Linked DNA regions of Hydrogenispora ethanolica. The main gene of each other region encodes a partner of the protein of the gene in region 2 in a complex. Links are inferred from orthologs where the notes say so. Each region holds a gene or a part of one and is shown on either strand. Other genes may lie near its edges. The genes, in order: pnp and pfkA.

Region 1 (3,245 bases), on a different replicon or contig from region 2:
GACATCATGCTGAACAACGAACAGAAACAAGAGATCATCAATAAGTATCGTCTGCACGAAGGTGACACCGGTTCGCCGGAAGTTCAAATTGCGATTCTTACCGAACGAATCAACTATCTGACTGAACATCTGAAGGTTCATAAGAAAGATCACCATTCGCGCCGCGGTTTGCTTAAAATGGTCGGTCAGCGTCGCGGACTGTTGAATTATCTGTCGGATAAGGATATTGAACGCTATCGCGCCATCATTGAACGACTGGGTCTCCGAAAATAAATGTTTGGAAAAGCGGGTTACCCGCTTTTCTTTCTATTTACAGGGTATACTATGGAATAAGCAATTTCATTGTACCGTATTGTACCCTGGGCGCGCCGCAATTTGGTTTTGGCGCGTCGCGGATTCCCGCACCGAAAGTTAGAACGAACGAACGAATCCATCCCGTAAGGGGTTTCGTAGGAGGGATTGAAAAGAATGCAAACATGGGAAATGAATTTGGCGGGCAGGACCTTATCGATTGAGTACGGCCGCGTCGCCAAACAGGCGAGCGCCGCTGTATTGGCCCGTTATGGCGACACGGTGGTTCTCGTGACCGCGGCCATGGCCGCCAAGCCTCGCGAGGGAATCGATTTCTTCCCGCTCTTGGTGGATTATGAAGAAAGGTTATACGCCGTTGGCAAGATTCCCGGAGGGTTTATCAAACGGGAAGGTCGTCCGCCGGAGAGCGCGGTTCTGGCCGCCCGGATGATTGACCGGCCGATCCGGCCGCTCTTCCCCGAGGGTTTCCGCAATGATGTCCAGGTGGTGGCGACCGTCTTATCGGTGGAGCCCGATAACGAACCGTCGCTGTTAGCCATGATCGGCGCCTCGGCCGCGCTACATATCTCGGATATTCCGTTCGCCGGACCGATCGGCGGCGTCAAAGTGGGCCGGGTCGACGGCAAATTGGTCATCAATCCGACGGTCGCGCAAATGGAGAAGACCGACATGCAGATCACGGTGGCCGGAACCAAGGAAGCCGTGATGATGGTGGAGGCCGGCACCAACGAGATCACCGAGGATGACGCCCTGGAGGCGATTCTGTACGGGCATTCGGTCATCCAAGAGATTACCGAATTCATCGAGAAGATCCGCGCCGAAGTCGGCAAACCCAAGATCGAAGTGAACATTCACGAGCCCAGCCCGGAGTTGAACGCTCAGGTGCGTGAGTTTGCCACCGCCAAAATGGTGGCAGCCATTAAAACCGACGAGAAACTGGAACGGGAAGCTCTAATCGAGGAAGTCAAGGAAGCCACCCGGGCTCATTTCAGCGAAACGCTGGATACCGAGTACGCCGCGGCGGTCAAGGATATCGAAGAGATCCTGGAGAGCATCGTTAAAGAAGAAGTCCGTAAGATGATTGTCATCGACAAGATCCGTCCCGACGGCCGGGGTTTGGCGGAGATTCGTCCCATCACTTGCGAAGTCGGGATCCTGCCCCGCACCCACGGATCCGGCCTGTTTACCCGCGGCCAGACTCAAGTTTTGACTGTCTGCACCTTGGGCCGGGTCAGCGAGGAACAGATCCTGGACGGTCTGGGCGAAGAGGAATCCAAGCGTTATATTCATCACTACAATTTCCCGCCTTACAGCGTCGGAGAAGTACGGCCCTCGCGCAGTCCCGGACGGCGTGAGATCGGCCACGGCGCTTTAGCGGAACGGGCCCTGTTGCCGGTGATTCCCAGCGAAGATTCTTTCCCGTATACCATCCGTCTGGTTTCGGAGGTTCTCGAGTCGAACGGTTCGTCCTCCCAGGCTAGCGTCTGCGGTAGCACCCTGGCGCTGATGGACGCCGGCGTCCCCATCCGCAAGCCGGTGGCCGGCGTGGCCATGGGACTGCTCAAGTACGGCGATGACTTTACCATTCTGACCGATATCCAAGGCATGGAAGATCACTTCGGTGATATGGACTTCAAAGTCGCCGGAACCAAAGACGGGATCACCGCCATCCAGATGGACATCAAGATCAAGGGTATCGGCCGCGAAATTCTGAAGCAAGCGTTGGCCCAGGCCCGCGAAGGCCGTCTGTTTATTCTCGGCAAGATGCTGGCAGCCATCAGCGAACCGCGTCAAGATCTTTCACCGTATGCGCCGCGCATCATCACTTTTGACATCGATCCGGACCGGATCCGCGACGTCATCGGACCGGGCGGCAAGATGATCCGCAAGATTATCGAAGAAACCGGCACCGAGATCGACATCGAGGATGACGGCCGCGTCTTTATCGCCGCGGTGGACGCAACCGCCGGCTCCAAAGCCCAAGAGATGATCAAACGTCTCACCAGCGATGTGGAGATCGGCGCCACCTATCTCGGCAAGGTCACCCGGTTGATGAACTTCGGCGCTTTTGTGGAGGTATTGCCGGGCAAGGAAGGTTTGGTGCACATTTCGCAATTGGCCAAGGAACGCGTGGCCAAGGTAGAAGACGTGGTCAATGTCGGCGATGAGATCATGGTCAAAGTGATCGAAATCGACAAGCAGGGCCGGGTCAATCTCTCGCGGAAAGCGTTGCTGATGGGCGACGAGGCCCAAGCGCCGCAACCGACGCCACAAAAAGTAAATTCTTAACCTCGGAATGCTACGGGGTGAAGTTTCCGTTTTATTGAATAAAACGAAGGAGGGCTGTTGACAACGTCGACAGTCTTTTTATTTTGGCTTCTTTGGGGGATTTCACCGAAGTCCCGGGGCGGACTCAATCCTGCGGGAGATCTGCCCGTAGCGGGCCAAAAGTTGCCGGACGTGATAATTGTAGACAATCTCCGCCTCGCCGGATCCGGCTGGCCCTTCCGGAAGAGCGGGGCTTTCGAAGAGGGCCCGGACCCGGCCGCGATTGTCATCATCCAGGCCCAGGGGCAAGGGCAGTTCCTGGATGGCCTGCAGATCATTGAGTAGATTATAAAAGAGGTCGATGGTCTCTTTGAGGCGTCCCCAATCCTCGGCATTTCGCTTCAGGTAACGCAGATCCTCGTGAAAAGCCAGCAACTGCCGTTTATAAGCCGAGATTTCCTTGCGATAAACGGAGAGATTGCTCATCTCTCCGGCGATGAACAGTTTTTGCAGCAGCTCTTTGGTTTTGTGGAGCAGTTCGTGGCCGCCTTGGATGGTCTTGGTCCAATGATTGGGCGGCATGAAGAAGTGATTGACGAGAATCGCCACGGTCACGCCGATAAAAGTGTCGAGCAACCGGTTCAAGCTGTAAAAAACGGGGCTTC
Region 2 (3,114 bases):
GGCTTTGACGGAGTATTTGGTCCGCAGTTCGGCGTCTTGGTGGCCGGGTTCGCCTTTGAGCATGACGTACTGCATGACGCCGTCTTTATTCCGGTCGGCCTCGGGATGGGCTTTCCAGTAGTCGACCAGGAGTTGTCCGGACATGGTGCCGGATTGTTCGGCTTTGGCGCCGACGTAGTAGACTTTGTTCCATTTTTTCATGTCTTCGGGCAACGGTTCCCGGTTGAAGAAGACGACCGGGGTATTGGCCCGTTTGGCTTTGTCGATGATGACGCCGGCGGCGGTCCGGTCGACCGGGTTGATCGCCAGGGCGTTGACGCGTTTGGTGATGAAGAGGTCGATCTTGTCGTTCTGGGTCGGCTGCGAGTTCTGGCTGTCGACCATGTCGACTTTGGCTTTCTTTTCGGCTGCGCCAAGGATGGCGTTGCGCACTCCGGTCATGAAGGTGTCGTCGAACTTATAGATCGCGCACCCGATCGTGAGGTTGCTCGCCGCGCTGCCGATGGCTCCCGCCACTAACAATACCATGACTGCTACCAGCGTGTAGATGATTGCTCGTTTCAATTTTTTAGCCTCCCTTGTTATTCGATATGAACCCCATACATAACCAACTTCGGTTCGATCGCCCCCCTTCGGTCCTCAAACTCAGAGCTCTCTATTAAACTAATCATGCAGCACTCTATCAATTCGTCTCAATCCAAAAATAAAAAGCTGACATTCATTCCGGCTCAAAAAATTTTCATGGGAACTGGCCACCCATTTGAAAGCCCTGGGCATTTCAAATTTTTGCGATGGACGATATTCCATTCCTCTTCTCAACTCAGCCGCTAGAAAACCAACCGTAACACCCTACTCAGAAAATGCCTAAGAACAACGGAAATCTCCAGTTCCAATCATCGATGAGAAACCAGAACTTTCAGTAATTCGCTATTTCTCAGTTGTGTGGAGTGATTTACTGCGCCGGTCCAACCAGGGACTTGCCTCTGATTCGACAGACGCGGCACCAAGTTGAGATTGAAAATTTTTCTGAACCGCCGCGCCGGACCGTGATTCCTGAATCACGGGTTCGGAAAAACGAGGAACCTTCCTCGCTTTCAAAACTCCGTGAACAGGTTGACGTTCGGAGCAGCCAATGAATATCAGCTTAAAAACTTATGTTGCATCCGAAGACTTTATGCAACATCAGCTGTTAGGTCCTCTAAAAGCCGCATCTCTAAAAAAGCCCGATTTGCTAAGTCTAGGAGAGAATGCGGATCAAATCCAGCCACTGCGGATCGACCTGTTTCCGTTCCCCGATCGCCGCGTCCATATCGAATGCTTCGATCTTATCGTTGACGATTCCAACCATCTTCTCCGTCTCGCCCGCCAGGATCAGTTCGACCGCCTTGGCCCCCATCAGCGTAGCGATCTTACGGTCAAAGAAAGTCGGCGTACCGCCCCGTTGGATATGACCGAGGACGGTAATCCGCGTTTCGCAGCCGGTATGCTGGGCCACAAAACGGCCGACTTTGAAGGCGCTCGATTGATCGGCGTCGACCGGATCGCCGTAAAACCCTTCCGCCACCAGGACGATGCTATGGGTCTTCCCCTCATGTAAGCTTCGGCTGATCTTCGCGCACAATGCATTCAGGTCGGCGGGGATTTCGGGAACCAGCACCGATTCGGCCCCACCGGTCAAACCGGCCGCAGCGGCGATAAAGCCGGAGAGTTTGCCCATCACTTCCACGATATAGACCCGGTTATGGGAGGAGGCGGTGTCCCGGATCTTATTCACCGCGTCCAACACGGTATTCACCGCCGTATCAAAACCAATCGTATAGTCGGTGCAGCCGATGTCATTATCGATGGTTCCCGGGAGTCCGACCGTTTGAAAGCCCATCTTGTTCAGGTCCTGAGCGCCGCGGAACGAACCGTCGCCGCCAATGATCACCAAAGCGTTCAAGCCCATCTTCAGCAATTGTTCCTTCGCCAACGCCTGGCCTTCGGCGGTTTTAAACGCCGGGCAACGGGCCGATTGCAAGATCGTGCCGCCGCGTTGCAAAATATCACCGACCGCCCGCGAATCGAGCGGGATAATCTCGCCCGACAACAGACCACTGTAACCGCGTTTAATACCAAAGACTTCACAACCATGATACAGCGCCGTCCGGACTACCGCCCGGATCGCGGCGTTCATTCCCGGCGAATCGCCGCCGCTCGTTAGAACCCCAATCTTCATCGTTTTTCATCACCTAACCTTCTAAAAGAGCTGTGATAAACCCGGCTAAAAGCCGGAAGAGTCACAGCGATTGCATGAAGCAAATGATAAAGTCTTTTTTAAACCTTTTTGCAAGCTGATTTCCGATTCAAAAGACTTTATCACATGGCTTCTAAGTTGCGCTCAATGTTGCTTACGGATTGGTTCGTTATCGAAAGGGATAACCCCGCGGTCCTATTCAAAAGGCTACTCGATAATCTGAGCGCCGTCCGCCGCCTTGCTGATAAAGATCCGAGCATCGATCCCGGTCTTTTCACGGTATAATCGGCAAATCCGTTCCGTAAAACGGTCCACCGCTTCCTCGGCCACCAAATTCACGGTGCAGCCGCCAAAGCCGCCGCCGGTGATTCGCGCTCCCAGGACTCCCGGAACCTGGCGGGCCAGCTCCACCAGCAGATCGATCTCCGAGCAGCTGACTTCGTACAAGTCCCGCAATGAATCGTGGGATTCATTCATCATCTGGCCGAAGCGGACCAAATCTCCATGATTCAACGCCTGAATGCTCTCCAGCACCCTGGCGTCCTCGGAGATCACGTGGCGACAACGGCGGTAAACCACCGGATCCAGTTCGTTTTGGCAAGCGACAAGCTGTTCGGGGCGGGCGTCGCGCAAGGCTTTAATTTCCGGAAAATGAGCGGCCAGAACCCGCACCCCCGCCTCGCACTCCTGGCGGCGGCGGTTGTATTCGGATTCGACCAAGGAATGCTTGACGCCGCTGTGGCAGACCACGATGCGGTACGCTCCCAATTCCAGCGGAATCTGCCGGTATTCCAACGACCGGCAATCCAGGAAAAGCGCGTGATCCTGCTCCCCCATCATCGAAATGAATTGATCCATAATGCCGCAGTTCATTCCCA

What was found.
Region 1: pfkA (region 2) and pnp share a complex: the UniProt entries of both Bacillus subtilis proteins name them as parts of the possible RNA degradosome complex. The link is inferred for Hydrogenispora ethanolica from one-to-one orthologs.

The regions. Positions count from the first base shown.
Region 1 is NZ_SLUN01000033.1:31,286-34,530, reverse strand. The notes cover bases 114-3,034. They hold pnp (polyribonucleotide nucleotidyltransferase), read left to right. Parts: upstream 114-468; coding sequence 469-2,601; downstream 2,602-3,034. Other genes in these bases: EDC14_RS20665 (FUSC family protein), read right to left, coding at 2,704-3,034; rpsO (30S ribosomal protein S15), read left to right, coding at 114-273. In the rest of the region: more of rpsO, read left to right, coding at 7-113; more of EDC14_RS20665, read right to left, coding at 3,035-3,245. UniProt on the Bacillus subtilis protein: Involved in mRNA degradation. Catalyzes the phosphorolysis of single-stranded polyribonucleotides processively in the 3'- to 5'-direction. Necessary for competence development in Bacillus subtilis.
Region 2 is NZ_SLUN01000034.1:6,965-10,078, reverse strand. Bases 229-3,018 are described here. They hold pfkA (6-phosphofructokinase), read right to left. Parts: upstream 2,219-3,018; coding sequence 1,238-2,218; downstream 229-1,237. Other genes in these bases: EDC14_RS20890 (galactokinase), read right to left, coding at 2,444-3,018; EDC14_RS20900 (galactose ABC transporter substrate-binding protein), read right to left, coding at 229-528. In the rest of the region: more of EDC14_RS20900, read right to left, coding at 1-228; more of EDC14_RS20890, read right to left, coding at 3,019-3,114. UniProt on the Bacillus subtilis protein: Catalyzes the phosphorylation of D-fructose 6-phosphate to fructose 1,6-bisphosphate by ATP, the first committing step of glycolysis.